Regions from separate parts of the Rothia uropygioeca genome, predicted to be linked through region 2. Evidence: predicted binding sites of a transcription regulator. Region 2 holds the regulator's gene; the other holds the start of a gene.

Region 1 (21,772 bases), on a different contig from region 2:
CCACGTACGGTGAAATTCAGGCTGGGCAATGACGTCGTGGTAGAGCGGCCAAATGGTCGCATTGGAAAAGCCCTCGTAGTACCGGCGAACCTCACCTTCGGACAGCGTCACGGGAACCAGATGGAAAACATCGTGATCAAAAGGTTCGAGGTCCTCATCGGCAGCTCCGTGCCAGCCAACCCAGGCCCCAGTGTGTGAGGACATGACGGGAGCGAGTGCGCTGACTAGACCACCCGGGGATCGGCCCCATTTCGACTCGCCATTGTCGTCCACGGTGCGATCCACCGGTAACCTGTTGGCCACCACAACAAAGTCGTAGTCGCCTTCCTGCCCTTGACGAGGGCTGGCATCGTCGTTCATAGCATCTTCAACCGGACACATGGCTTCTCCCTTCGACCAATCTATGTCTAGCCTATCCGCACTTGCGCGTCCGCACAGGGGCAGTTCGCAAGAGAAAACATTGACGGGCCTTTCAGGGAATTCCGTTAGGCTATTTCCGATTACAAGTACCGTCCAATTCGAACAGGGAGCAACACGTGGCATCCTCTCCTTCGCCGCGGAGCAGCGAGGCGCGAGAAAAGGCGCGCCAAATCGCAGCAAAGCAAAGCAAACGATCCTCAAAATCGTCCCGCTTGTGGTGGCAAATCGGCGTGGTCGTGGTTCTGGTGCTCATCATCGGCATCATTGCGGCCGTGTACACCCACAACAAGAAGGGCGAGATCCCGGATTCTGGGCCCGTGCCCACGAGCGCCAACCAATACGGAGGCATCGTGGTAACGAAGGACGGGATCAAGAAAGACACCTCCGACGTCGACACCCGAGACGTGAACGACCTGAAAACCTCTTCGGCGTCCGCCTCCCCGGATGATGAGTCCAAGGGCAAGGAAACGACCCTGCCCGTTGGCATGCCGACCGCTGACGAAGCTAAGAAAAACGACCAGCCTGCTCGCGTGACGATTTTCCAGGACTACAACTGCATCCACTGCGCCGAATTCGAAAAGGCCAACGGCGAAGAGATCAAGAAGCAGGTTCTCGACGGTGATGCCACTCTCGAGATCCGTAACCTGAACTTCTTGGACCAGGAGACCAGCACCGAATACTCCTCTCGTGCTGCAATGGCCGCGTATTCTGTTGCCGAGCAGGTCTCTCCGGAGAAATTCCTCGATTGGCAGGCGGAGATGTTCTCCCACCAGGGCCAGGGCGGAATGTCCAACAAGGAATTGGCGGACCTGGCGGACAAATATGGCGCCGACATCAAGGACGACCTGGACTCCAACAAGTACCGGCCGATGGTCAATGTGACTGTTGCCGAGTCCCAGGAAAACGGCTTGTCCGGAACTCCGACCAGCTACGTGGACAGCACCAAGTTCACCGGTCAGAGCTTTACCGATTTCCTCAACAACATCAAGAAAGCCAAGAGCGGAAGCTGACCTCCGCGAAGGCTCACGGTGCTTGTGGGGCGCGATGCCGAATGCTCGGCATCGCGCCCCATGCTCGTCCATGATGCACAGTTTGGGATAGGGCGTTCCGACAGGTAATCTAATCAGGCGCCTTGGCGCATGCCTCCTTAGCTCAGATGGCCAGAGCATCTGTCTTGTAAACAGAGGGTCGCCGGTTCGAATCCGGCAGGGGGCTCCACCGAAAACGGGCCATGGACGGCGAAAGCCATCCATGGCCCGTTGTGCATGTGCTAGAAGCCTCGTCCCGCAAAGGGTCATTCATACTCCGCGGCAGCATCGCGTCGATGCGGCCGCTTCTGCACGTCCAAGAGGGTGCGTTCCCGGAGCTGCCGTTCCTTGCCCCGTTTCTTGAGGAAATGCGGGGGTGGTTAGGAGCAATGGCAAGAGATGAGGATGACAGCTAGGCCTGCGGCCCTAGAATGGAGGGGAAGCGTACGTCAAATGGATAACCTCTCTAGGAGAAACCATGACTCAGCAGAATACGCAGAACCACACATCAACAGATCAGTTGGAATTCCAGAACCCCGTCACTCGCTTCCCCACGATCGAGCCGCCGAAGCAGCACCAGCCGGAGCCCGGCCTGGATGCAGAACTGATCCCTCAGGCGGATCGAGGAGAAAAAACCTACCGTGGAACGGGACGCCTGGAAGGCCGAAAGGCGCTCATCACCGGTGCCGATTCGGGCATCGGTGCGGCCGTTGCGATCGCTTTCTCGCGCGAGGGCGCCGACGTCGCGCTGAATTATCTCCCCGACGAGGAAACGGACGCTCAGTACATCAAGGAGCTTCTTGAGAAGGAAGGGCGCGTCGTCCATCTCTTGGCGGGCGACCTGCTGGACCACGAATTCTGCCGTACCGTGGTCGACGAGGCCCACGAGAAGCTGGGCGGGCTGGATATATTGGTCAACAACGCGGGAAAACAGGTCGTGACCGAAGGGCTCGAAGGGCTGAGTGACGAAGAACTCGAAGCCACGTACGACGTCAACATCCTTGCGATGTTCCGTATCACCCGACAGGCCCTGAAGTACCTTCCGGCAGGCTCCTCGATCGTGAACTCGACGTCGATTCAGGCATATGAGCCATCGCCGCACATCATGCATTACGCATCCACCAAGGCAGCCATCAACAACTTCTCCAAAGGGCTGAGCCAAGATCTGGCACCGAAAGGCATACGGGTCAATGCGGTTGCACCCGGCCCGATTTGGACCCCATTGCAGGTCAGCGACGGCCAGCCCAAGGAGGCTTTGCCGAAGTTCGGCCAGAACACTCCCATCGGCCGTGCGGGGCAACCGACCGAACTGGCTCCCGCTTACGTGTTCTTGGCATCTTCCGAATCCAGTTATGTCATCGGTGAGACGCTCAACGTCAACGGCGGGCAGGTATCTCCGTAGAAAGACCCCGAGCGAGGTTCATGACGGTCCCCGTCGCGGCGACGCACCAATGCGCCGCCAGAACCAGCAATAGTACTGCGGACAAGACGTCCCATCCCATGAGGTGGGTCCCGAGGCTGCAGGTTCCGACGGGGAAGGTCATGGCCCACCAGCCGGGCGTGAAAGGCATTCCTCGGGCGAATCCGCGGTATGTCGTGAAAGCGGCCCACAGGAAAACCGGTATTCCAATAACGAGCACTACGACCCCGTAGATGTGGGCGAGGCGCGCCAATGCATCGACGACGTCGGGCTGCAGAAGCGGTTGTGCGGCGGTCGAGAGCGACTGCGCCGCTGCGGTGGACTGTCCCACAATCCCCAGTGGGATGAAAGCCGAGGCCGCGGCGGCCAAGGGCAGGGGCTCCTGCCTCCACGCGTGTGCGTAGGCAATGGCAAAAATTGCGATGCCCATGGACAGTGCAACGAAGAAGCTGCCGCCCGAGAGGACCCCGGTGAATACCGCGCCGACCAGAGAGTGGGCGTGCGAGACCAGCTGTGCGCCCGTCGTCGCGGTGACCATCGGTGCAACGATCGGAAGCCCCCACGCCGGCAGAGGGCTTTCCGTGTGGCCTTTCATGAGTTTCGCCGCAAACCCGACGGCCGCGACCAAACCGATCGCCGTGCCGATCGTCCACATCACCCAGTCGACGCTCCACGCGACAGAGGTGAGCCCCGGCATCCAGGAAGACAGAACGGTAGGGGTTGAGGAACCGACCGATAAATAGCCCATTGAAACCATGCCCCAGGCGGTGACCTCCGAGTGCTTGGTAAAGGAGTCCTTGAATGTCCTGGGGGAACGGAGGCAACGCAGCACGAATCCGATCGAGAGTATCGCCAGAAGAACCCATCCCGCGACAAAAAGTACGATCGGGACGCCGGGTACGCCATGAATCTGAGTCAGATTCGCGAACAGAGAGGTGCCCATGACGGCCCCGAACCAAGCCGGACCTGCCGGAACAACGGCCTGCGATGGCCTGGTGGCGCGGGGGGCGTGACGTCCTTCAATGTCTTTTTGTGGCGCGGAAAGTAGCATGCTTCGAGCCTAAGGCCGGGGGCGCAGGCTCGGTAGGGACCAAAATGCTGTCTGCTCACAAGCTGGGGTTGTGAGCCGATAGGGTGGACCCATGAACATGAACCGCCTGCCCGAGCTCTCGGCGTGGATTCTGCTGGAGGAGGTGGACCGAAGAGGCAGCCTCGGAGCCGCGGCGCGATCCTTGGGGATGACTCAGCAGGCAGCTTCGTCAAAGGTCCGCGCCGCCGAGCGACTCCTCGGAATCGACATGTTCGTCCGCTCCCCCCGAGGGGTTGCGACGACCGCGACCGGCCGAAACGTGCTCGATGCCGCGGCTGGACTGCTCGAAGAGGCTCGTTCACTGGCAGAGAGCGTCGAAGTGGCACGTGAAGGAGCATCCAAGCGGCTGAGAGTCTCCGCCAGTAACACGGTGGTCGAGCACTACCTGCCGTCCTGGACGGGAGAGATGCTCAGAAGAAACCCCTCGGTGAGAATCGATGTGATCGCGGCGAATTCACGCGAAGTCATGCGTGACGTGGCCTCGGCCGACGTCGAGCTCGGATTCATCGAGACGCCCGAGCGGCCCGGCGGGGAACGAAGTGCGGAGATACTCCGCGAGGAGTCACGGTGGCACACCAAATTGTCGGCCCGTACGGTCGCTTGGGATCACATTGTGCTCGCCGTCGTGCCAGAACATCCGTGGGCCGTGACCCCGCCGAGCCTCCAGCGGGTGAGAGAAACAGCCGTGCTTCTCCGAGAGAACGGATCGGGAACTCGAAGAGCCGTGGAACAAGCCCTTCCAGGCATGGTCGCTCCGGCCGCCGAGGTGGGCTCGCTGTCGGCCATGTGGAGGACCGCGCGGGCGACTGGGATACCGGCGTTTCTTCCTCTCAGAGCGATGGACGAACCTCTTGTTGCCGTCGATGTCGAAGGTCTGCAGGTGGGGCGTCCCATACGGGCCATATGGCGGCGCGGGCACAGTCTTTCCGCGCTCGCCAGCTCATTGGTGGCCGCCGCGGAGAATTCTGAGGCCGTGGCTTCGAAATGACCTATTATCCGTTGGACTCCACACAAAAATCCACGCAAGCCCACAACCGCAGGTAAGATCGAGCGGGACCAAACTATAGGAGGGGTCGGCGTGAGCCAAGAGCAAGCCGAAAAATCTGCGCTGAACGGGCGGCTCGTCGTCGTGCGGCATGGTCAAACCGACTGGAACAAAGCCGGAAAGATGCAAGGCAGTTCTGACATCCCGCTGAATGACACCGGCCGAGCGCAGGCACACGAAGCGGGGCAGTATCTTGCCGACCAGGGCGAGTTCTGGAATTACCTGGGTGCCTCGCCGTTGTCCCGTGCACAGGAGACCGCACGGATCATCGGCCAGCACGTAGGACTGAGCAACATCGAAACGGTTCCGGGCGTTATCGAACGTGCATACGGAGACGCCGAAGGGCAGGTGCTGAGCTTCGAAGACTCACGCCATCCTCAAGATCTCTACCATGGTGTCGAGCCGGAAGCGGAGGTCTACCGCAGAGGTGTAGAGGCTTTCAAGCAACTCATCCTCCAGCATCCAGGCCAGAATCTGCTCGTGGTGAGCCACGGAACGCTCATCCGTCGAGTTCTTCTGGCGACGACGCCGGGAGATTGGACGGAACACGTTCCCAATGCGACCCCGATCGAAGTCGACATCGAAGGTCTCTTCGCTTGGGACCCGGAGTCGTTGGTCCTGAACTGAACGACCGCGGCACAGGCCGAAGGGTCGATCGGTGACCATTCAGGGATGTGCGTTTTCCTGTGAACGCTACCGATCGCAATTGTTCCCGTTGACCGAACCACTTAATGCCACATAAAATCAATAATGCACAAACGGGGTCATCCCGTTGTCATCACGGGGAGTGTTTCACCATGTTCGCTGAAGAACGACGGGCGGAGATCGCCAAGCTGGTCAGCAGCGCCCGGCGAGTGAATGGTGCCGAATTGGCTCGTCGCTACGACGTCACGATGGAAACCGTGCGCCGTGACCTTGCAGCTCTCGAAGCGGATGGCAAATTGCGCCGTGTGCACGGTGGGGCCGTCACCGTTGAGCAGTCCACCGCCGTGGAATCCAGTATTTCCTCCCGGCAGACCGTCAATACCCCCGAAAAGCAGCGCATCGCTTCCCGGGCATATCAGCTGTTGCAGGATGCAGATGCCGGAGCCGTGGTCCTGGACGCCGGCTCGACAACTGAAATCCTCGCCGACCTGATCGCTAGCGCTGATTTTTCTCTCAAATCCGGCGCAGACCGACTCATCGTCACCCATGCACTGCACATCGCGGTCAAACTTGCAGAGGCCGACGGTATCGTTCTCGACCTGGTCGGGGGGCAACTGCGCAAGATGACTTGGGCGGCCGTGGGGACCCGGGCCGCCGAACACTTTTCGACCATCCGCCCAGATATCGCCCTGATCGGCGTCAACGGACTCGACGAAGAGTTCGGGCTTTCGACTCCTGGATTGAACGAGGCAATCGTCAAGACCGCGATCGTGCGTTCCGCACGTCGCGTGGTCTTGTTGTGCGATTCGGCCAAATTCGGGCAGGAGTCGCTCGTGAGGTTCGCGGGCCTGCCTGATATTGACGCGCTCATCACTGACAAGGCACCGGAAGGGTCCTTGGCCGCCGCCCTCGAAGAAGCGAACGTAGAGGTTCTCATCGCATGATCGTTACATTGACAGCCAATCCCAGCCTTGATCGCACCGTCGAGATCCCGGCCGGATTGGCACGGGGAACAGTCATCCGCGCGACTCGCTCCGTGGCGGACCCCGGTGGCAAGGGCGTCAATATTGCGCGTGCGCTGAGCGTCAGTGGCGTGGAAACGGTCGCAGTCCTGCCCGGAGACGACGGTGATCCCGTGCTCGCTGGACTGACCGAAGCCAACGTGAGGTATTCGAACCTCTCAACCGGATACCCCATCCGAACCAACGTGACCATCGCGGAACCGGACGGTACGACGACCAAGATCAATGCACCTGGCGACCCTTTCGACGAGCGGTCACAACGCGAGCTGACCCGGCTTCTCATCAATGAAGCGAAGGGAGCCAGCTGGCTGGTCCTGGCCGGTTCGTTGCCTCCCGGGGTCCCCAGCGACTATTACGCGGTAGTTTCCCGAGCAGTTCGGGAAGGTCTCGGCGCTCAGGCGCCGCGCGTCGCGGTCGACACCTCGGGAGCCGCGCTGCGTGACACCCTCAATGGCCAGGACGGGTTGCCCAACCTGATTAAGCCGAACTCTGAAGAGCTTGCCGAGCTGGTTGGCCGGGCCGGCGCGTGGGAGATCCTGGAATCGGACCCCGCGGAAACCGCCCGCACGGCCCAGGACCTGGTGGATCGCGGTGTCGAATCCGTACTCGCGACCCTCGGTTCCAAGGGCGCCGTTCTGGTCAACGCCCAAGGCGCCTGGCACGCTCAGCACGCACCGATCAAGGCGCGAAGCACCGTCGGAGCAGGTGACTGCTCTCTGGCCGGATTCCTCTTGGCCGATGAGGCGGGACAGGCCCCACACGAATGCCTGGCCCAAGCTGTTGCCCACGGCTCCGCGGCTGCATCGCTGCCCGGAACACAGGTGCCTTCGCTCCAGGACACCACGCCCGAAGAAGTGACCGTCACCAAAATCGGGTGAAAGCCCCAGCACTTGTACCACCCCTTTTGAGCGGGCCCGAATAGGCCAAGACGTCGGCAGGGGAAACCGAAATCAAGGAGAGCGTCATGTCTGCACTCATCACAGCGGATCTTGTGGCTTTGGACCAGAACTTGGGAGAAGACCGGTTCGACCTCATCAAGCATCTTGCTGAAAGGGTCGTCGACGCGGGCCGAGCCACATCGATCGACCGCCTGTACGCGGACGCCAAGGCCCGCGAATCGAAAACCGACACGGGCATCCCCGGTGGGATTGCGATTCCGCATTGCCGATCCGAGGCTGTTACCGAAGCGACACTGGCCATGGCCCGCCCTGCGCCAGGCGTCGATTTCGGAGCAAAGGACGGCCCCGCTGACCTGATCTTCTTCATCGCCGCTCCCGAAGGAGCGGACCAGGAACATCTGACGCTCTTGTCCAAGTTGGCGCGCTCGCTCGTCAAAAAGGATTTTGTTGCTGCCCTGAGAGAAGCGAAGGAGCCTCAGCAGATCGTTGACCTCGTGAACGGGGCCTTGGGACTTGGCGACACTGGAACGAAGCAAGATCAGAAAAAGGATTCGACCGTTGCCGGATCCGACGCATCGTCGGAGGCCAGCGCATCGAAAGCTCCCTCGGGGGAAGGGTCGACCGCGCTCGCGGCAGGCGCCACCCCGGTTTCTTCTGCGGGTTCCGCTGCGACGGAGACGGTTCCGGAGTCGAATGACAAGCACGTCACAGGCAAGCGGTTGGTCGCCGTGACCGCTTGCCCTACGGGCATTGCGCACACATACATGGCGGCAGATTCTTTGGCGCAATCAGCCGAGGAAATGGGCATCCGCCTCGATGTGGAGACCCAGGGGTCGTCAGGGAACGAAGTTCTTTCCCAGGACGTCATCGATGCGGCCGACGCGGTTATCTTCGCGGTTTCGGTGGATGTTCGAGACCGGGAGAGATTCGCGGGGAAGCCTGTGATCGAGTCGCCCGTCAAACGAGGCATCGATGAGCCCGGAACCATGATTGAGGAGGCCATCCAAGCCTCCGACAACCCCAATGCCCGACGCGTATCCGGTTCAAAGTCCGAAGGGTCGGCATCGAGCTCGGATGAGGGATCATGGGGCGGACGCATCTATCGCTCGCTCATGACCGGCGTGTCCTACATGATTCCGTTCGTGGCGGCCGGCGGTTTGCTGGTCGCGATTTCCTTCATCCTCGGCGGCTACGAGATCGCAAATAATGCGAACGACATTCTCGGGATTTCCGACGGATCGGTGACCGGCGACGGAGCCTCACTCTTCAACCTGGGCGATACGAGCTTGCTGCAGTACCTCGCTGCGGTCGCCAACGTTATCGGCAACTTCGCAATCGGGCTTCTCGTTCCGGCCTTGGCAGGCTACATCGCCTTCGGCATGGCGGGACGGCCGGGCATCGCGCCTGGCTTCGCGGCCGGTCTGGTCGCCAACACCGTGGGCGCGGGCTTCCTCGGTGGCATCGTCGGTGGTCTGTTGGCGGGCTTTGCGGCCTATCTGTTGGCCAAGCCGAAGCTGCCCCGGTGGCTCGCAGGCATGATGCCTGTGGTCATCATCCCGTTGCTGGCGACAATCATTTCGAGCGGTTTGATGTTCCTCATTCTGGGACAGCCGATCGCGTGGGTCATGACGGTACTCAACGATTTCCTGATGTCGATGTCGGGAGCTTCGGCCGTTGTTCTCGGCCTGATTCTAGGCGCCATGATGGGTGCGGACCTCGGAGGCCCGATCAACAAGGCCGCGTACCTCTTCGCGACCGCGGGGCTTTCGGCCGGAACGGATGTTTCCAAGGAAATCATGGCAGCCGTGATCGCCTCCGGAATGGTCACTCCGCTGGCCATGGCACTCGCCACGACCCTCCGCAAGAAATACTTCACCGAAGCCGAGGTCTCCAACGGACGCGCGGCGTGGTTGTTGGGCGCTTCGTTCATCTCGGAGGGCGCGATCCCCTTCGCTGCGGCCGATCCACTGCGCGTTATACCGTCCTCGATGGTCGGGAGCGCGATTGCGGGCGCGATCTGCATGGGTTCGCACGTGGCATCCCCGGCACCTCACGGGGGTATCTGGATCGTGGCCCTCGTGGATAATTGGCCCATGTACCTGATTTCGGTCGTGGTGGGAGCCATTGTGACCGCCGTGATTTACCTGGTTCTCAAGAGCCTCGGAAAAGCCAAAACCGGCAAGGAAAAAGCCGACCAGGTAGCGGCAGCTTCCTGATTGTCGGACGGAGCTTCACCAGTAAGGAATGATAGCGATGAAGAAACTCACCGGAGTCGGCGTTTCAGCCGGCCGGGTCATCGGCCCTGTGTTGCAGATGCCCGAACCGATTCAGGAACCTGCCGTCGGATCGACGCTTGCAGATAGCGAAACGCCCGAAAGCGCAGTCGAGCGTCTGCAGAACGCGGCGACTCGCGTCAAGGAAAACCTCAAGGAGCGCGCCGGACGGACATCAGGCAATGCCGCTGCTGTGCTGAAGTCCACTGCCCTCATGGCCGGGGACAAGGCGTTGCTCAAGAATGCGGGCAAGCTCGTGACGGGGAAGAACTACACTCCCGAGCGGGCAATCTGGGAGGCCGCCGGATCGTATGCTGAGCAGATGAAAGCCTTGGGCGGCTACATGGCACAGCGCGTGACAGACATTTTGGATGTCCGGGCACGTATCGTCGCGGAGCTGTCGGGCCAACCTGCGCCGGGTATTCCCGAGTCGGAGGGCGCTTTCATCCTGATGGCAGAAGATCTTGCCCCCGCGGACACGGCGACGCTCGATCCCGAAAAGGTCATCGCGCTGGTCACCTCGGACGGTGGGCCCCAAGCCCATACCGCGATCCTCGCTCGCGATCTGGGTCTGCCTGCGATCGTGGCTGCAACAGGCGCGACCCAGGTGCCCGATGGCACCGTGGTGTACGTGGATGCGACCGACGGAACAGTTGTGACCGAGCCCGGCGACGTCGAGAAGCGTCTCGCTGAGAAGTACGCGAATCGCAAAGAGATTCCGGAATTCGACGGCAAGGGGATACTGGCCGACGGAACCGAGGTCCCGTTGTACTCCAATGTGGGCAACGGTAAGGCGGCGCAGACAGCGGCAGAGAACCGTGCCCAGGGCATCGGGCTCTTTCGTACCGAATTCGCTTTCCTGAACCGCGAGGAAGAACCCTCGGTCGAGGAACAGAAACTCGAGTACAAGGCGGTATTCGACGCTTTTCCGGGCCAACACGTCGTCGTGCGGACCTTGGATGCCGGCGCCGACAAGCCTCTTCCATTCCTGACCGACTCGACTGAGCCGAATCCAGCGCTTGGAGTCCGTGGTTACCGCACGGACTGGACGACGCCGGGGGTTCTGAGTCGTCAGCTCGAGGCCATTTCGGCTGCGGCCAAGGAATCGACCGCGGAGATCTGGGTCATGGCACCCATGATTTCGACGGCTCCCGAAGCTCGGGACTTTGCCAAGATGCTCGACGAGGCAGACCTCGACGTGCACGGCGTCATGGTCGAGACACCGTCCGCTGCGGTGACAGCCGAGGCCGTTCTCCAAGAGGTGGACTTCGTCTCGATGGGAACCAACGATCTGACGCAGTACACGATGGCCGCGGATCGTTTGCTCGGTGCTTTGGCCGAGCTGAACAACCCGTGGCAGCCGGCCGTGCTGAAGATGATTCGCCTCACCGTCGAAGGCGCGGAGCGCGCCGAGCAGTCCACCGGTCGCCCGAAGACGGTGTCCGTATGCGGCGAAGCTGCAGCGGATCCGGCGCTTGCCGTGGTCCTCGTGGGGCTGGGCGTCAAGGCCCTGTCCATGAATACTCGTTCCTTGCCTGCGGTCGCCGCCGTGCTGAAATCCGTTACGCTGGAACAAGCACAACAGATCGCAGCCAAGGCCATGGAAGCGCGATCTGCTGAAGAGACTAAGGATGTGGCCCGCGCGGAGCTGCCCATCCTTGATGACCTCGGCCTGTAAACCAGTCCGGCATTTCCGGGGACGTTACGACAGCCCCACATGACCACATAATCAAGGAGAACAATCATGGCAGAACGTACCGCCACCATCGCCAGCCGAGTCGGCCTCCACGCTCGACCGGCCGCGATCTTCGCCGAGGCCGCCGGCGACCTCCCCGTTGAGGTCACCATCGCAGCCGAAGGCGAGTCGGCCGACGAGGCTATGGACGCATCGTCGATCCTGTCTCTCATGTCCTTGGGCGCAAAGCACGGAGACAAGGTTGTTCTCCGCGCCGAGGGCGACGGCGCAGATGAGGCTCTGGACAGCTTGGTCAAGATTCTCGAAACCGATCACGACGCCGAATAATCCGCGCTAGCCGGTCGAACGCTGAGTCGGTCAGTCCGGCTGACCGGTGCCACGCATTGAGCCCGAGATCGTCATCCACAATAGATGGCGCTCTCGGGCCTTTGCGTGAGACTTTCCAGAACTCCGCCGTAAACTGGTGGAGACCAGCCCGCCGCGCGGGAAAATCAATCATGGCGTAGGGTAATACCTCTGCGCACGGCAGATGAGGATTCTTTGCGACATTTCACCGCTCGATTCGCGACCGATCAAGAGATCCAACACTGGGATGACCATGTCACCGCAAACCCTAACGGTGGAAATCTCCTTCAATCCGCATCCTTTGCGTCGGTGAAGTCCGAGCACGGCTGGAAGCCCGTGTACGTGGTCTACGAGGGGATCACTGAGGCCCGGAATGATCAGGGCGGCACCGAGGAAAAAGAAGTCACGAGCTACAACCTCGTTCTCGAGAAAAATATCCCGTTCCTGGGCAAGATCTGGTACATGATCAAGGGGCCGGATGTGTGGGACATCGAAGATATCCCCGCCGTCATGGACGCGAACAAGGAATTCGTCCGCGCCGAGGGCCTCAAAGTGTTCGCGATCAAGATCGAGCCGGACATTCTTGATTCCGAGGCACGCAGCGCGTTCCTCAAACGCGCTGGACTGGTCAAGCAGTTCAATATCCAGCCGAACGACTCGACTGCCGTGCTCAAGACCGATGCGGATGAGGAGACCGTGCTCAAATCCCTTCACTCACGTGGCAGGAATGCGGTACGACGCGCTAAGCGAGAAGGCGCGGAGGTCGAACGTGTGGAGTTGACGGAAGAGAACATGAAGAAAATGTTCTCCCTGATGGACACGGTGGGGCAGGGGCACGCCAACGTGAATCTTCGGTCGTACGAGTACTACAAACAGTTCTGGACCACTTTTGCGCGCGCAGGTCAGGGCCGTCTGTACTTCACCTACGAAGACGGCGAACCTTCGGTCGGTGCGTACGTCATTCGATACGGGCGGAAAGGGACCTACAAAGATGGCGGCTCGAAACCTCGCCGTCAACAATACGGAGACTCGCACCTGGTCCAGTGGACTGCACTCACCGACTTGATGCGGGACTACGGCATTGAGGAGTATGACTTCTGCGGCACCCCGCCGAAGGCGGAACTGAAGAACAAAGAACACAGTTACTACGGGCTGGGCCTTTTCAAGACGAGTTTCACCAAGACGGTCATCGACTTCGTCGGGGTCTACGACCAAGTTCTGAATCCCACCGCATACAAGGCATGGGTCACGATCGTCGAAAGAGTCATGCGCCAGATTTGGTGGCGCCGTACGCAGCAGCCTTTCTACTAAGCCGACGATCAGGTCCTCATGGACCGAAACTCAGGGGTGCTCGGTAGCGTTGAGGTGAGTTAGTGCCAAGGAGGGAAGATGAGCGAAGGTCAGGAGGGTCAGCACCTCACGGGTGCCTACCCTTCCTCGGGTTTGTCACACGAGCCTGAGTCCGGTGCCGACCCGTTCGGGCCGGATACGTCAGAGGACGTCTATACGGACCCGTTCTCCAGCGGGCACACCGCGCCGCTCGCATCCAGTGCCGACGAACCGGTCTCGAGCCCGGACGCGGGCTTATTCGATGGGGGCTCCGACCACGCCGCCGAAGCCTTCACGTCCGCACCGACGCACCCGGAGACTTACGCAACGGGTTTTCCTGCGGTCAGCAGGTCGCAGATCCAGGACGAGCGACTCGCGGACATCCTCGGTCGGCCGGATGACTCCCGGCATTACCGGGGCAACGAGGACAACCCGCTCTCCTCCGACACACACACTGGATCACGAGCCTACACAGGGGACGGCGTCCAACCCGAGGCCGACGTCAATACGCTGGGCGCAGCCACGCAAGGCTCCGGCATCCAGGATGCCGACCGCATTGCCGCTTCTCGGACCGCACCTCAGGACGTCTTCCGTAACACTCAGGATCTTTCCGGGCCGTATCCCGCGAGCGATCTGCCTCCACAGCAAGACGGCGCGATAGCTCACGCGAGCTATCCTTCGGCGGAGGCACCAACGGCCAAGCCGTCTCCGCAGCGACGCGGGCTCGGGCTGCGCAGGATGATGCGATCGGAGAATCTTCCCACGGCTCCGATGCGCGTGGTTGAGAGGCTTGCCAACTCTCCGTTTGCCAATCCGCGGCGCCACAAGGAAAATACCGAGGCACGAAAGACCCTCAATTTTTCATTGCGCATGGCCGAAACGATGTTCCATTTCGGAGCGGATTCCCGCGACGTCGAAACGGCCATCGTCGCAACGTGCGCGACATACGGGGTTGAGGACGTCGACGTCGACATCACCAACCAATCCGTCATCATCAACTACATTTCGGAATACGGCATGCACCAGGATTCCGGTCAACCCGTGGGCGAAACCGCCGGAGTCTTCAGCCACACCGTCGTGCGCGTCGTGCGTTCCTGGTCTGATAATTATGCGGGATTGACCGAGACGCACCGGCTCGTCAAGACCATCACCAATGGTGAGCTGTCCCGGTCCGAGGCAGAGGCCCGCCTGAACCGGATTCTGTCCAAGCCCAAGCCGTTCCCTCGATGGCTTGTGAGCCTCTGCAACTCCTCGGCGGCCGCCGCGTTGACGATCGGCATCGGCGGAACATGGCCAGGTGCCATCGTTTCCTTCCTGACTTTCGCGCTCGTCCAGGTCATGGCCGGAAAACTTGCGTCGTGGAGAATTCCGTCCTTCTTTACCATGGCTGCCTGCTCTGCGCTGGTGACCCTCATCGCCATGGTCCTGTGGGCCATCGGTGCGCCGATATCCCCACCCCACATCATTGGCTCGGGGCTGATCATGCTCTTGCCTACCTTGACGTTGGTTTCAACGATTCAGGACGCGATCAACGGATTCCCTGTGACGTCGGCGGGGCGGCTCATTTCCACGGGTCTATCGTTCCTGGGCCTGATCGTGGGTATTGCTATCGCGATCTCGATTACCACCTATATCGGTTTCGACGAGATCAAGGTGGACAGCGTGATCTTCTCGGGTGCGCAGCCGTTGGTCAATATCATCTTCATGCTGATCGCGACCGCCTTGATTGCCGTCACGGTGCAAGTCAAGCCGGAACACATCCTCCTGGGCGTATTCAGCGCCTTCTGTGGTCTGCTGGTCTATCACCTGTTCGGTTGGTTGGGCGCGGGTTCCCGCATGATTTCGATGCTCGGAGCGGTCGGTGTGGGTTGCGCCTCAGCGCTGATCGCGCAGCGGAGGGTCGTTCCGCAGGTAGTCATCGCTGTCCCGGCCCTGACCTTCCTGTTGCCCGGTTTGACGATTTTCCGTGGCATGTACACCCTGACCGTGAACATCGATCCGGTGACCGGGATCATCCCGATGCTCAATGCCGGGGCCATCATCATGTCCATGGCGGCCGCAGTGGTGCTAGGCAATTACCTGATGAGGCCCTTCATGAGCAAGGACCCGCAGACGCAAAGGAAATTGGTCAAGCGGAGAAAACAGCAGCCGGAGCCATTGGGGAACTGAGCCTCGACGGTTTCTTCAAGCTCGTCTGACCGCCGCACCTACCGAATGCGCCAATCCACAGGGTCCAGCCCCAACGATTCGAGTTCTCGATTGGCCCTGCTGAAGGGGCGTGATCCGAAGAACCCACGAGACGCGGACAAGGGCGACGGATGTACGGATTCGAGTTTGGGTACATCAGGGCCGAGTTGTGCGCCGGCATTGCGGGCGTCGCGGCCCCAGAGAATCGCGACGAGGGGCTTCTTCCGCGCGCCAAGGGCCTGGATAGCGGCGTCGGTGACGAGCTCCCAGCCCTGGTTGCGATGTGAACCCGCTTCGCCCTCTCGAACCGAAAGGCAACGATTCAGGAGCATGACTCCTTGAGAAGCCCACGACGACAGGTCGCCGTGGCTTGCGGCCGGGATGCCGAGGTCGGACTCCATCTCTTTGTAAATATTTCCCAGGGAGCGGGGGAGCGGGCGCACGTCGGGTTGGACCGAGAAAGACAGACCCATTGCGTGCCCCGGCGTCGGATACGGGTCCTGACCGATAATCAGTACCTTGACCGAGTCGAGGGGTTCCTGGAAGGCCCGGAAAATATTCTCCGAGGTCGGAAAAGTCCGGTGGCCGGCGGCATGCTCGGACCGCAGGAAATCCCCCATCTTCCGGATGGTCGGTTCGACAGGAGAAAGGGCTTCGGCCCAATCCTGGGCCATGATGTCGGACAGCGGCTGGATCGGCAAGACGGCTCCCTGAAATTCGTGAACGACGATGGTCGTCCCTAGACTATCTTCGTGGGAACCTTGACCGAAGCAGAGCGCGCCATTCTTGAGATGGAAAAAAGAACCTGGAAGTACCCGGGGGCGAAAGAGCGTGCGGTTCGGAAAGAACTCGGGATGTCGGCCACCGAGTACTACATGCGTCTGAACCGTTTGATCGACGATGTGCGTGCCGTGCGAGAAGAGCCGGCATTGACCCGTAGGCTCCGGGAACGGCGGGATCTTTGACCCCTCCCGGCGCAATGTGCAGAGAATGACCAGACTGGGCAGATATTCTTGACGCTTGACCGGTGCGTGAGCGAGCGTGCGCACCCCATATATGACGAGGACTTTGATGGCCGAGTACGAACACGATGAATTCGACGACGTCCCCGTGGACTCGCCCCGTCGGGGCGCATACCGGGGTGAACTGCCGGAGAAGAGCGGCGGGTTCAAGCAACTGGCCGCCCTCATCGTGGCAGGTATTTGCGCCCTCATCATCGGCGGAGTGTTCTTCTTGCTGTCTCCCAAACTGGCGTCCCCCGATGCCGCGAGTTCGTCCGCATCCTCGTCCAGCAGCCAAGAAGCTTCGGATTCGGGCTCCGCATCGGAATCCCCCTCCGATTCGGAATCCGGGCCGGGGTCGGATGAATCCTCAACGGCCAAACCGGATGCGTCGACAACCCTCGGCGTATACAACTACAGCTCCAAGGAAGGTACCGCGACCAAAGCCGCCACAACTCTGACGGATGCCGGCTGGACGGTTTCTGACGTCAGCAACTGGGACGGTCAGGCACAGAAATCCTCGGTGGTCTACTACGCCCAGGGTCATGATGAGCAGGCGAAAGCAATAGCTCAAAAGCTCGATATCAAGGACGTCAAGCAGGCCGCGGGGTACTCCTACCAAGTTGTCGTGGTCCTGTCCGAAGGAGACGGGGCGAATTCTTCGAGTTCCAGCGGGTCTCAGGGCGATTCGACCAGCCAGCAGTAACCTGGGACAAGGTTGTCGCCGTCTACCAGGGCACCGGGGCGCCTGGCACGTTGTCTGGGATGTGCTGTGAGCGAAGAGTCCTCAACCTCTGTGGACATCGTTTGCACTCTCCCCGTCCGGGTGCCAAGATTGGAATTAGCACTCATCCTCCTCGACTGCTAAAAAACTCGCGCGGAGAACGCACACGCTTCGTCGGCGCGGGCAGCATCGCGGATCGATGGGCAAAAGACACAGTCACCACGGTGAGGTGTGGGAATGCGACGCCCCGAGCGCGGAGTGTTCACCAGCCGTCCGTCGCGGGCACCGTGGTTGATGCATCCGTCTACCGTCCAGGAGGGACGTAAGCCACCATGGCAAAACTGATTGCTTTTGATGAAGAGGCACGCCGCGGACTCGAAAAGGGTCTGAACACCCTCGCCGATGCCGTCAAGGTTACCCTTGGGCCCCGCGGGCGCAATGTTGTGCTCGAGAAGAAGTGGGGCGCACCCACCATCACCAACGATGGCGTATCGATCGCCAAGGAAATTGAACTCGAAGACGCCTACGAGAAGATCGGCGCCGAGCTCGTCAAGGAAGTTGCCAAAAAGACTGACGACATCGCGGGCGACGGCACTACCACCGCAACCGTCTTGGCCCAGGCTCTGGTTCGCGAGGGCCTGCGCAACGTCGCGGCGGGCGCCGACCCCTTGTCCCTCAAGCGTGGCATCGAAAAGGCCGTTGAGGCAGTGACCAAGGAACTGCTTTCTTCCGCCAAGGAGATCGAGACCGAAGAAGAGATCGCTGCTACCGCCTCGATCTCTGCGGGTGACCCCGAGATCGGCAAGCTCATCGCCCAGGCGATGGAGAAGGTCGGCAAGGAAGGCGTCATTACCGTCGAGGAGTCCAACACCTTCGGTCTCGATCTCGAACTGACCGAGGGCATGCGTTTCGACAAGGGCTTCCTGTCCGGTTACTTCGTGACCGACGCCGACCGCCAGGAAGCAGTCCTCGAGGATCCCTACATCCTCATCGTGAACTCCAAGATCTCCAATGTGAAGGACCTCGTCCCCGTACTGGAGAAGGTCATGCAGTCGGGCAAGCCACTGCTGATCATCGCCGAGGACGTAGAAGGCGAGGCTCTCGCCCTGCTCGTCCTCAACAAGATGCGTGGATCCATCAAATCCGTCGCCGTCAAGGCTCCCGGCTTCGGCGACCGCCGCAAGGCTCAGCTTGCCGACATCGCCGTGCTGACCGGTGGACAGGTCATCACTGAAGAGGTCGGGCTGTCCCTCGAGACCGCTTCTCTGGACCTTCTGGGACAGGCGCGCAAGGTCGTCGTGACCAAGGACGAGACCACCATCGTCGATGGCGCTGGCTCCGCTGAGGAAATCGAAGGCCGCGTCGCTCAGATCCGTGCGGAGATCGCCAATACCGATTCCGACTACGATCGCGAGAAGCTCCAGGAGCGTCTGGCCAAGCTCGCGGGCGGTGTCGCGGTTTTGAAGGCCGGGGCCGCTACGGAGGTTGAGCTCAAGGAGCGCAAGCACCGCATCGAAGACGCGGTTCGTAACGCTAAGGCTGCCGTCGAAGAGGGCATTGTCTCCGGCGGCGGTGTCGCACTGATCCAAGCCGGCGTACGTGCGTTCGAGACCCTCAGCCTTGAGGGTGACGAGTCCACGGGCGCCAACATCGTCAAGGTTGCGGTCGATGCTCCGCTCAAGCAGATCGCCAGCAACGCTGGTCTCGAGCCAGGCGTTGTCGCAGACAAGGTGCGTGGCCTCGAGCAGGGTTACGGTTTGAACGCGGCGACAGGGGAGTACCAAGACCTCATGACCGCGGGCATCAATGACCCGGTCAAGGTCACTCGTTCGGCTTTGCAGAACGCTGCTTCCATCGCTGGACTGTTCCTCACCACCGAGGCCGTTGTGGCCGATAAGCCGGAGAAGAATGCCGGCGCCGGTGCCGAGGGCATGGACGGTATGGGCGGCATGGGTGGCATGATGTAGCCACTGGTCGTTCGACCGGTTCTTTTGAATCCTTGGAGGCCCCGCACGAGTTTCGGCTCGTGCGGGGCCTCTTCATGCATCCGTACATGCGCAGCTGGGGGGGGGGGAAGCTCAGTGGCCAAGGGTTCTGTAACTACATCGCGTCATGTTTTACGGCCAGCGTAAGGTGGTCAATCGGTGATCGGGGAGACGAAGCAGGGGTTGGTAGTGGGGAACAAGCAAAGCCGAGCATGGTTGTGGGCCCTCGTGGCTTTTATGTTCCTCTCACAAACCGGTTTGAATATTGCAAGGCCGCAGATGAGTTACAAACTCATTGCACTGGGAGCCCCACCTTTCACGATCGGTTTAGTGACGTCCGCTTACGCGATCGTTCCCGTATTCGCCGCGATATCGATGGGACGTCTGGCGCAGAGAATCAAGAGGCTCAGGCTCCTGGTCCTCAGCGGCGGCCTGCTTATCGCGTTCGGGACCGCGATGCTCGCCGTCGTCAACGGGGTGGGCACGATTGCGTGTGCCAGCATTATCTTCGGGATGGGCCATTTGGTATCCCAAATCGGTTCACAATCAGCGGTCTCGCGCTACGCAACGGACTCAGGACTGGACCAGGGGTTCGGCTGGACCACCGCAGGCCTCTCCGCGGGACAGCTTGTCGGACCACTTATCGGTGGTTGGGTCCTCGGTTTTCACGCGAACCCGACCCAGTCGCAGAGACTCCATGACATATCCATCGCCTCGTGGATTGGCGCAGTCTGCGCTTTGGTATCCATCACATTCATGGTGTTGCCGATCGCGAGAGCCAAGGTATCGGCCCCGAGTACCCCGCCCGCAGCAACGCGTCGATCTGTGGTTGCCCCTGCGAACGGTCCCGCAGCCCAGAAAGCCACCACGCTGGGCATCTTGAAGACCCCGGGAGTCTCTTCGCACATCTTGGCATCACTCGCGATGCTCTCCATCATGGACATCCTGACTTCTTTCCTGCCGCTCGTGGGCGAGCAAGCAGGAGTCGCCCCACTGTGGATCGGCATTTTGCTAGCCGTTCGCAGCTTTTCGTCAATTGTCTCCAGATCAATGATCTCCGTGCTCTCTCGGCGCTGGAACCGGACACAACTGGTCCTGGTGTCCTTGATTCTGGGTTCCCTCACCGTCGCCGCGGTGCCCCCGTTGATTTCCTTCCTGCCTGTGGCGTTTTTCCTGCTGCTCGTGGGAGGCTTCTTCATCGGTCTGGCCCAGCCCCTGACAATGACCATGATCATCAAATCTGTTCCCGAGACGTGGAGGTCACCAGCTCTCGCCGTACGTCTGACTGGAAATCGAGTGGGACAAGTGGCGATTCCACTGGTAGCCGGAGCCGTGGTCGCCCCCGTGGGCCCGGCAGGTGCCATCTGGCTCACGTGCGCTTTGCTCTTGGGTTCCGCCGGCGAAAAAGCCGTCCGCTACGCCCGACAGGGACTAACGGAAGCCGACCGTTGACCCGGCCGATGAAGAGCGAAGCCAAGAGTTAACATAGATTCACCATGCAATGTGATTACTTCGACGCCGGTCTGTGCCGTTCTTGCTCCCTGATGGGGACTCCGTACCAGGTGCAGCTTGAAGGCAAACAGGCACACGTCGAACAGTTGTTCGCCGGATACACGAAGCTCCATTGGCTGGAACCGGTCAGCAGCGACGAGGCGGCTTTCCGCAACAAAGCCAAGATGGTCGTCTCCGGGCCTGTCGATCGGCCGCGGTTGGGAATTCTCGACCGCGCCGGCCACGGGGTCGACCTGTCCGAATGTGGGCTGTACCCCGACTCGATCCTGAAGTGCATGCCGGTTCTCCGGCGATTTATCACGCACCATTCGCTGACTCCATACGATGTACGAACGCGCCGCGGTGAGCTCAAGAGTGTTCTCGTGACCGTCTCGCCCGACGGCGAGGCCATGATTCGCTTCGTGCTCCGCAGCAAGAAGCTGGTAGTCCCCCTTCGACGCGCGTTGCCCGAGCTCCTGGAGGCCTTGCCTCATATCCGGGTCGTCAGCGCCAATATTCTCCGTGAACACAAGGCGGTGCTGGAAGGACCTGAGGAAATACCTCTGACCGATCAGCAGCTCTTGCCGATGCAGCTCAACGGTATCCGGCTGTATCTGCGTCCACAGGGATTTTTCCAAACGAACTCGACAATTGCCGGCGGGATGTACAACCAAGCGGCAGAGTGGGCGGCCTCTAAGGCGCCCGAGTCGCTGTGGGACCTGTTCTGCGGCGTCGGGGGATTTGCGCTGCACGCCGCCCAGCGGCTGGGCAAAGCCGCCGAGGTCGTCGGTATTGAGATCAATGACCAAGCCATTGCTGCTGCCCGGGAGAGTGCCGCCGAGGCAAATTTGAGACACACCGTATTTGTCGACGGGGACGCCAGCGAATTCGCCGTCGGGTCCTCTGAAGCGCCGGAGATGCTCGTGGTGAATCCTCCGCGCAGGGGCATCGGAGCTGAGATGGCAGAATGGATCGAATCCAGCGACATTGAAACGGTCATGTATTCGAGCTGCAATTCCCGCTCCTTGGCCGCGGACCTCGAAAGGATGACGTCTTTCAGACCACAGGTTGGCAGGATGTTCGACATGTTTCCTCAGACCAATCACTACGAAACGATGGTCCTTTTGGAACGTTCCCGGTGACGTTTCAGCCCTGATGATCCGCAGCGGCGC
Region 2 (9,084 bases):
ACGAAGGGGAGGCTCTGCTCTCCAGCGGTCTCGGCGGGGAAGCTCACTCGCTATCACCCTCGGACCGGCGCCGCCCCGCACGTGATTGGGAGGAGACCTGCTGCTCGTCCTCCCATTTCCCGTAGGCCGTGACGATGTCGCTCACCAGCTGATGTCGCACGACGTCGACGGCTTCGAGCTGGGAAAAATGTATTTCCTCGATGTCGTTCAGAATCTTCCGGACCTGCCGCAGGCCGGACGCAGATCCGGTAGGAAGATCAACCTGCGTCACATCCCCTGTAACCACCATCTTGGAGCCGAACCCCAAACGAGTCAGGAACATCTTCATTTGCTCGACCGTGGTGTTCTGAGCCTCGTCCAGGATCACGAACGCATCGTTCAGGGTACGACCGCGCATGTAGGCCAGAGGGGCTACCTCAATGGTTCCGGCCTCCATCAGCCGCGGGATCGATTCGGGGTCCATCATGTCGTGAAGTGCGTCGTACAAAGGCCGCAGGTACGGATCGATTTTTTCGTTGAGGCTGCCCGGAAGAAACCCCAAGCTCTCCCCCGCTTCTACGGCGGGGCGGGTCAGAATGATGCGGTTGACCTCTTTGGCCTGAAGCGCTTGTACCGCTTTGGCCATGGCGAGGTACGTTTTGCCTGTACCGGCCGGCCCGATGCCGAAAATCACGGTGTTGTTGTCGATCGCTTCCACATATGAGGACTGGTTGACCGTTTTGGGCCTGATTTTCCGGCCGCGAGACGAAAGTATGTTCTGCGTCATCGTCGGAGATGCGGAAGCCATATTCTTGATCAGCAGGTCCACCAAGCGCTTGACGACTTCGGCGCTGATGACGCTGTCTTGAGAGGCCAGGACCTCGAGTTCCTCGAAGAGCCTGATGACCAAATCAACCTGGGCCGAGGGCCCGGTCACGACGACGTCGAGCCCTTTGACACCTAGGGAAACATCCGAGAACGCCTGCTCGATGATGAGCAATGACGAATCCTGCGGCCCAAGGACTTCGACCATGGACTCGCGGCTTCGAAATGTGTATGTCCTCGAAACGGACAACGGACGTGAAAGACCAGGCGTGGATGCGGTCATCAAATGCGGAATTACCTCTCCTTCAAGGGGCGTTGGACCCCTATGTTCCAGAGGACCCAGTTATTGTCCAAGACTACCGTTGTTGTCGCGAGCGCACCACGAGATTCTGCCGAATGCGAGCGAAGCCCATGTCACTGACGCCTCAGGGAGTCGAAACTCACGTCAACGCTTTAGACTGGGTGCACGGAACGCAAGGCCGTCATGGCGCGAACTGACCTGGAGGACTCAGAACATGATCTCACGCACGTGGCGCCCGGTCGCGGGAGCGGTCGTGGTCTTGTGCGTTCTTCCCAGTGTGCTCAGTGGCTGTGGTCTGCTGGATGCCGCCAATAAGGCAAGCGAATCCGAAGAATCTCCCACGCCGACCTCCTCGCCGTCACAATCTGACCGGAAGGTTCCGCTGTACTGGCTCGGCAATACCGGTAAATCTTCTTACCTGTACCGCGAGTACAGGGATTACCAAGCGGACGACGCCGCATCGGCGGGCGACGTGGTGGCGACCGCGGTGTCCATGCTGACGAGAGTCCATCCCAGCGACCCGGACTATCACAATCCGTGGAAGCCCGCGAAGTCCGTAGGATCGTCGATGTCTACGGACGGCACGTTGACGCTCAACGTTTCCTCCGACATCTTTGACCATTCGCTGTCCGGCGACGAAGCAAATCTCGCGGTCCAACAACTGATTTACACGGCGACTGCCGCCGCGGCTGCGGGCGGCATAGCCAATGCGGGACCGACCATGAAGGTCATCATCCTGGTCGATGGCCACCGAGGGTACCGCTTCGGGCAGCAGACGCTTGGACAGCCGATGGTCCGTGACGACGCCGTCGCAGCGCCTCTTTGGATCATCGACCCCGAACAGGACGTGGTGTCAACATCGAACCTCAGCGTCAAAATGGTAGCCACCAATGTGGCTTCAAGGGTGTACTGGGACATCCGCAAGAACGGTTCTGAAGTAGCGTCCGGCAACGAAGAACTCTCCGGCAGCGAGTCCGGTCTCCAGGAGATTCAATTCAGCAAAACACTGTCCCCTGGCGACTACACAATCCGTATCTATATCCGCACAAAGGATCTTCGAGACCCGGGGCTGGCGGTATCCGACCAGGATGTCAGCCTCTACGATGACCACCAGTTCAAGATCAGAGACTAGGCCCTCTCATCGCCAGGGCCCGATCATCGCGTTGATGACCGCGATCGCCGCTGCCCCCGCCGTCGAGCTCCTCAGCACATCCGTGCCCAGAACCGCGCACTGAGCCCCTGCCTCCTCGAGAGTCTGGACCTCGTGAGGGGATATCCCGCCTTCCGGACCGACGACTACGAAGATGCGGCCCGAACCGGCATCATTATTCGTCCTCTGGACCGAACCAAGGTAGTCCACGAGGCTCACCGCGGCTTCCTCATGAAGGACGACCATCCGGTCCCCCGGTTCCATGAGCCGGGAGACCTGGGAGGTGGACAACAATTCACCGACGTGAGGGACCAAAGAGCGCCTGGCCTGCTTGGCCGCCGCCGAAACCGTTTTGCCCCATTTCGCGTGAGCTTTCGCTGCACGGTCTGCTTTCCACCGCACAATGCTTCGCTCGGCCTGCCACGGGAAGATCGCGCTGGCGCCCAGTTCGGTGGCCATTTCGACCGCCATGAGGTCGCGGTCACCTTTGGCAAGTGCCTGGATCAACACGACCGAACTGGAGGGGTCTTGCAACGGCCCCGACTCGACGGACACGGCCAGACCATCCGGAATGATTTCTGTGACGACACCGCCGACGCGATGACCGCGTCCATCAACCAGGTCGAGAGGTTCTCCCACGCCGAGTCGTTTCACGGTCTTCGCGTGGTGCCCTTCCGATCCCACCAATTCATAAGTTTCCCCGGCTGCCAAGGATTCGATGTGTTGCGGTTCGACGTAGAAAACGGGGTGCGTCATGGAAGCCGGTCAGTCCTGGAACCTATCCCGCAAGCGCGAGAAAAATCCGTGTCCCGTGTTCTGCATCGTTTCGCCGACGACGTCGTCCTCTCCCCGGAGCTCGGCAAGCTTGCGCAACAGCTCGCGCTGCTCGTCGTTGATCTTCGAAGGTGTTTCGACCTCGAAATGAACAACGATGTTGCCGCGTCCGGTGCCGCGGAGCTTGGTGACGCCCAGGTCGCGAAGCGTGGTCGTCTGGCCCGTCTGGGTTCCGGGCTTGACCGTGACTTCCTGCGTACCGTCAAAAGTTTCGAGGTTGATGGTGGTGCCCAACGCTGCTGCAGTCATGGGCACCGTCATGGTCGCGTGGAGATCGTCCCCTTCACGCGTAAAGGTTTCGTCCGGGTTCACGCGAAGCTCGACGTAGAGGTCCCCGTTCGGTCCACCGCCGGTTCCGGCTTCGCCTTCGCCGCTGAGTCGAATTCGCGTACCGGTCGAAACACCCGCCGGGATCTTGAGTGTCAGCGGCTTGCGCTGACGCACACGGCCCTCGCCGTAACATTCGGGGCACGGGTGCTTGATGACCGTGCCGAAGCCTCGGCAACTCGGGCACTCGGCCGTGGTGACGACATTCCCGAGAATGGACTGGACCTGACGCTGAATATGACCTTGCCCGTGGCAGACGTCGCAGGTTTCGGGCTCGGTTCCCTTCTCGGTTCCTTGACCCTCGCACAGGGAGCAAGTCACGGCGGTATCCACGGTGACTTCTTTTTCTGTTCCGAATACGGCGTCCCGCAGGTTGACCCGTACGTTGATGAGGGCATCCTGGCCTTGACGCACACGGCTCTCCGGGCCCCGTGGTCCGCCGGCGCCTTGGAAGAACGTTTCGAAGATATCCGAGAAACCGAACCCGCTGCCGGGGAAGCCACCGCCATAACCGGTGTTATTGCCGTTCTCGTTCCCCGTGGTGTCATAGACGCGGCGTTTGTCCGGGTCCGAGAGGATGTCGTGGGCGTGGGAGACGCGCTTGAATTCTTCTGCCGCCTCGGGCGAAGGATTCACATCCGGATGCAAGGTGCGCGCCTTCTTGCGGTACGCTTTCTTGATTTCTTCTGGACTGGCGTCTCGCGAGACGCCGAGAGTCTGGTAGTGGTCGCTCACTGATGTTCCTTGATCTGCGGTCGGAAACCGCGTGGGTTCCAATTCGTCAACGGCTGTGCGCGCGGATTTATTCGTTCAAGATGCGGGAGAGGTACCGCGCGACGGCCCTCACCGCGGACATGGTCCCTGGATAATCCATTCGTGTCGGCCCGACGATGCCCACTTTCGAGGCGAGTTGCGGCCCGTACCCCGTCGCAATCACGGACGCATCCGATAACGGAGTGTCCGAATTCTCCCGCCCGATCCGGACGGAGACGCCCCTGGCGTCCTCGCCGATTTCGGAAAGCAAACGCAACATGACGACTTGCTCTTCCAATACGTCGAGGATAGGCGCGATGCTGCGGTTGAAGTCGTCCGTGGACTCCGCGAGATAAGAAGTACCCGCCATGAGCAGGCGTTCTTCCTGTTCGCCTCGACCCAGGATAGTCACCATTCCGGCGAGAATCCTGGCCGAATCACGATGCGCTGGCTCACATCCGGCGACCGCGGTCACCAGCGAAGCCTCCAAATCCCCCACAGGACGATCCAGGATCGCGTCCAGGAAACCGCGACGAATCCCCGTCAACGTCTCTTCCGAGAGTTCCTTAGGGATCTCGACGACGCGCTGGCCGACTCCCCCGCGAGTCGTGATCATGACAACCAGAACGAATCGCGGAGCCATGGTCACCAATTCAAGGTGCCGGACTTTCGCCCCGGTCCGCGTGGGGTACTGAACAAGTGCGACTTGCCGAGTCAATTGGGACAGTAGACGGACAGTCTTTTCCATCATCTGATCGACATCGTCCGACGAGTCCAGGAAACTCGTGATCGCCCGACGTTCCGCAACGGACAGCGGCTTGATCGATGCGATCTGATCCACGAATGCGCGGTAACCCTTGTCCGTGGGTATCCGGCCGGCGCTCGCGTGAGGGGCCATGATCATTCCGGCGTCTTCCAGGGCGGCCATGTCATTACGGACAGTTGCGCTGGAGACACCGAGTTTGTGCCGGTCGACCAAGGCTTTTGAACCGACGGGCTCGCGCGAGTGCACGTAGTCCTCGACGATCGCGCTCAGGACATCGAGCCGGCGTGGCTTGTTCACGGTCTCGCCCTCCTCGCAAAATCCTGACTGTAGATGCTTCGTGGCGGGAGCCCATTGGCACTCCCCCGGTCCGACTGCTAAGTCTACGCCGCATGCCCGCTGTCGAAAAACGCGCCGCCGGATGCTCAGCTCTCGGCGGAGAGGCTATATTGGCGACGGGCCGCGCGCCCGCTCTTGGAAATTTTTGGACCACAGGACAGGAAGTTGCATGGATCGCTACGGATGGGGCCCGCAGGAACTGGGCAGCGCCGGATTGAGTAACCAGCCGCCTGAGCCCCGGGACCTTGAAGTCCGAAAGGACATGGTCATCGAGGAGGTCCAATCCGGCTGGGTAGGCGCGGCGGTGAGCTTGCAGTCGATCGGCGGCCAACGCGTGGTCGGGCTCGAAGACCGCCACGGAGCTGTCCGGGCTTTTCCTCTGGGGCATGGATTCTTGTACGAAGGCGAGCCCGTGCGCCTCGTGCCTCCCCGTGCGCGAACGCCATCGAAGCCGCAACGCACGCGTTCGGGTTCGCTCGCAGTCCCGGGAGCCAAGGCAAGAAAAGCGCGGGCATCGCGAATGCTGGTCGAAGGTCTGCACGACGCGGAGTTGATCGAGAAGGTATGGGGAGATGACCTGCGCATCGAGGGTATCGTTGTCGAGCCCATGCACGGCCTAGACCATGTCTCCGAAATCATTCGAGAATTCGAGCCCGGTCCCGAGCGGAGGTTGGGAATCCTCGCGGACCATTTGGTTACGGGCAGCAAAGAATCAAGACTTGCCGAGCAGGCCATGAAGGTGCCGGGTGCCCGAGGCAACGTATTGTTTGTCGGTCATCCGTATGTGGACGTATGGGAGTCCGTGAAACCGAAAGCCGTGGGGCTCCGCGAATGGCCGCAGGTTCCTCGCGGGGAAGACTGGAAAACCGGGATTCTCCAGAGAATCGGTTGGCCTCACGAAACGCCTGCACAGCGTGCGGCGGCGTGGAAGAAGATCCTTGCCAGCGTCACCACCTACGCGGGCTTGGACCCGGGAATTCTGGGCCCGGTTGAACACATCATCGATTTTCTGACGGCGACGCCCGGGGCCCCGTAATCGACTGCCCCAGCCCCAGAGCCTTGGCACCGAACCGCAATCCGTGGCAATGTGGCGGTAAGTACGTACCCGTTTGGCTCAACTAATCGGTAATATTTGGAATCGCGTCCTTGACGCTTTCATGTCTGCCCGAAAGAAAAGGCGAGGTTTTGACGACCACTTCCACCGATAAGAAACCCCCGTTCGAAGGTGTGTCCGCGACTCCGGAGCCTCTCAGCGTCAAAGACGATCGCTCGATGGCCACGATGGCCCACTTCGGCGGTGTCGTAGGATGCGTTCCGGCCGCTATCATCTACGCAACCTTGCGGGCACGTGGCCGCTTCACCGCTCAAGAGGCTCGCGAGGCCTTGAATTTCACATTGCTGCCGTCGGTGGTTGTCGTGGTGAGCGTCGCGCTCTCGGTCGTTCCCGGGATCGGCTGGATATTTGGGCTGATCGCGGCGGCTGTATGGGTTTATCTGGCGGTTTCCTCGCTCATTGCGGGCATCAAGGTAAACCGGGGCAATCCGTACCAGTATCACTACAACACGCGCGCCTTCGACTGGTTCTCCCGCCGCCGGCGGCGCTGAACGCCATCGACTATTTTCAGGCCGTCAGATCACGCACGACCGCGTCGCCCAGCAGACGTCCTTGGAGCGTCAGAAGTACGGTGCCGTCGTCGAGGGCTGCCTGGTCGATGAGTCCTTGATCTGCCAGCCACGACGTTCTTTCACGACCGTCTGGCCTCAAACTCGACAACGGCAATCCGTCGCGGATTCTCGCCGCCAACATCACGTTTTCCATATAGCGAGTGTCGTCGTCGAGGATCTCCCGAGCCGCCGCCGGTGAATCTTGGGCTCGTACTCGTTGCGCGTAAGGCAGTGGGTGTTTCACATTCCACCAGCGCGTCCCGTTGACGTGGGAATGCGCTCCCGGGCCGATCCCCCACCAGTCCTGATTGTGCCAATAGGCCAGGTTGTGACTGGAGCGTGTTTCGACGGTTCGAGACCAATTCGACACTTCGTACCACCCGTATCCGGCTTCTTCGAATAGGCGGCTGGCCAAGAGATACATATCGGCTTGTTGGTCATCGTCGACTGCCGTGTAAACGCCCCGGGCGATCTGTGCCGCCAACTTGGTGCCAGGCTCAACGATCAGGGAGTACGCGGAAATGTGGTCCGGTTCGTAGCTGATCGCGGATTTGACGGAAGTCTGCCATTCCTCGAGCGTCTCTCCGGGGGCGCCCGAGATCAGATCCACGGATACTTCCAAGCCTATTTCACGGGCCCAGCGAACTACCTTGGGCACGTTGGACGGCTCATGGGTTCGGTCCAGGACCTCGAGAACACGAGGAACCGCCGACTGCATCCCGAAGGAAACTCGCGTGAAACCCGCTTGCTTGAGGGCAACGAGGTCTTCCCGCTCGACCGAATCCGGATTCGCTTCCGTAGTGACTTCGGCTCCAGGTACCAAACCGAACGTCTCGACGGCAGTTCGGAGGATCTCAACCAGATCGTCAGTCGGAATACGCGTTGGGGTGCCCCCGCCGAAAAATACGGAGTGAAGAGGGCGCTTCTTCACACCCGAGGCCTGCAGAACTTCGCGAGCAAAATGCAGCTCGCGCAGAGCGTCTTTCGCATATGTCAGGCGGCCCACGCCTTCGCCGAAGTCTTCTTTGGCATAGGTATTGAAATCGCAGTATCCACAGCGGACGGAACAATACGGCACATGGACGTAGAGGCTCAACGTTCGTCCTTCGGCTTGCCGCAGGACGGACGGCGGCAGGAGGCCGTCGCGAGGGGCCGGATCGCCAGTTGGCTGAGCAGGACTCACTTTTTCGGTTTGTCCTTGGCCTCATCGGAGGAGCTAAGGGCTGCGACGAAGGCTTCTTGGGGCACTTCCACGCGACCGATCGTCTTCATGCGTTTCTTGCCTTCCTTCTGCTTTTCCAGCAATTTCCGTTTGCGGGAAATGTCACCGCCGTAGCACTTGGACAAAACGTCCTTGCGGATGGCCCGGATGTTTTCTCGGGCGATGATGCGCGACCCGATGGCCGCCTGAATCGGAACCTCGAACTGTTGCCTGGGAATGAGTTCCTTGAGCTTTGAGGCCATGGAGACGCCGTAGGAATAGGCCTTGTCCCGGTGAGTAATCGCCGAAAATGCGTCAACACGCTCGCCTTGGAGAAGAATGTCCACCTTCACCAGATCCGATTCCTGCTGACCGTCCAACTTCCAGTCCAGGGAAGCGTAGCCACGGGTCCGAGACTTGAGGTGGTCAAAGAAGTCGAACACAATTTCGGCGAGGGGCAATCGGTAGCGCAGTTCCACACGTTCCTGTGACAGATAGTCCATTCCGCCGATCTGTCCGCGCCTGGATTGACACAATTCCATGATGGCGCCGACGAACTCGCTCGGGGAAATGATCGTGATCGCGACCATGGGCTCCGCGATGGTCTCCAGCTTCCCTTCGGGGAATTCGCTGGGGCTCGTGACACGCAGGTAGGAACCGTCTTCCGCGACGACATCGTAGATGACGTTGGGTGCCGTGGAGATCAGGTCCAGGTTGAACTCTCGTTCCAAGCGTTCCCGAATGATCTCCAGGTGGAGGAGCCCTAGGAACCCGCAGCGGAAGCCGAATCCCAGGGCGGCCGAGGTCTCCGGCTCGTAAACGAGGGCGGCGTCGTTGAGTTTGAGCTTGTCCAGCGCGTCACGGAGTACCGGGTAATCCGATCCGTCGATGGGAAACAGCCCCGAAAAGACCATCGGTTTGGGGTCTTCGTACCCTCCGAGCGATTC

The links. Region 2 encodes HrcA, which represses chaperone genes, less so after heat shock. Its sites were predicted from a motif close to TTNGCACTCGNNNNNNNCGAGTGCNAA; they were not measured.
Region 1: groL (chaperonin GroEL) is a predicted target of HrcA. The motif match lies at 17,242-17,268, and genes of this name have one in related genera.

The regions. Positions count from the first base shown of each region.
Region 1 covers NZ_NOIR01000004.1:346,827-368,598, reverse strand. The annotation lists gene otsB (trehalose-phosphatase) at 1-381, opposite strand, end outside; gene EWR20_RS11625 (DsbA family protein) at 537-1,430, shown strand; tRNA gene EWR20_RS11620 (tRNA-Thr) at 1,562-1,638, shown strand; gene EWR20_RS11615 (SDR family oxidoreductase) at 1,927-2,850, shown strand; gene EWR20_RS11610 (TDT family transporter) at 2,825-3,919, opposite strand; gene EWR20_RS11605 (LysR family transcriptional regulator) at 4,011-4,946, shown strand; gene EWR20_RS11600 (histidine phosphatase family protein) at 5,037-5,630, shown strand; gene EWR20_RS11595 (DeoR/GlpR family DNA-binding transcription regulator) at 5,801-6,592, shown strand; gene EWR20_RS11590 (1-phosphofructokinase family hexose kinase) at 6,589-7,548, shown strand; gene EWR20_RS11585 (PTS fructose transporter subunit IIABC) at 7,635-9,785, shown strand; gene ptsP (phosphoenolpyruvate--protein phosphotransferase) at 9,823-11,520, shown strand; gene EWR20_RS11575 (HPr family phosphocarrier protein) at 11,587-11,865, shown strand; gene EWR20_RS11570 (lipid II:glycine glycyltransferase FemX) at 12,079-13,194, shown strand; gene EWR20_RS11565 (threonine/serine exporter family protein) at 13,273-15,381, shown strand; gene EWR20_RS12990 (uracil-DNA glycosylase) at 15,420-16,073, opposite strand; gene EWR20_RS12985 (DUF3263 domain-containing protein) at 16,152-16,364, shown strand; gene EWR20_RS11550 (LytR C-terminal domain-containing protein) at 16,471-17,106, shown strand; gene groL (chaperonin GroEL) at 17,457-19,091, shown strand; gene EWR20_RS11540 (MFS transporter) at 19,347-20,561, shown strand; gene rlmC (23S rRNA (uracil(747)-C(5))-methyltransferase RlmC) at 20,606-21,742, shown strand.
Region 2 covers NZ_NOIR01000002.1:251,716-260,799, reverse strand. The annotation lists gene EWR20_RS05435 (PhoH family protein) at 44-1,087, opposite strand; gene EWR20_RS05430 (GerMN domain-containing protein) at 1,320-2,237, shown strand; gene EWR20_RS05425 (16S rRNA (uracil(1498)-N(3))-methyltransferase) at 2,244-3,011, opposite strand; gene dnaJ (molecular chaperone DnaJ) at 3,021-4,151, opposite strand; gene hrcA (heat-inducible transcriptional repressor HrcA) at 4,219-5,232, opposite strand; gene EWR20_RS05410 (DUF3097 family protein) at 5,441-6,307, shown strand; gene EWR20_RS05405 (DUF4870 domain-containing protein) at 6,457-6,876, shown strand; gene hemW (radical SAM family heme chaperone HemW) at 6,893-8,119, opposite strand; gene lepA (translation elongation factor 4) at 8,116-9,084, opposite strand, start outside.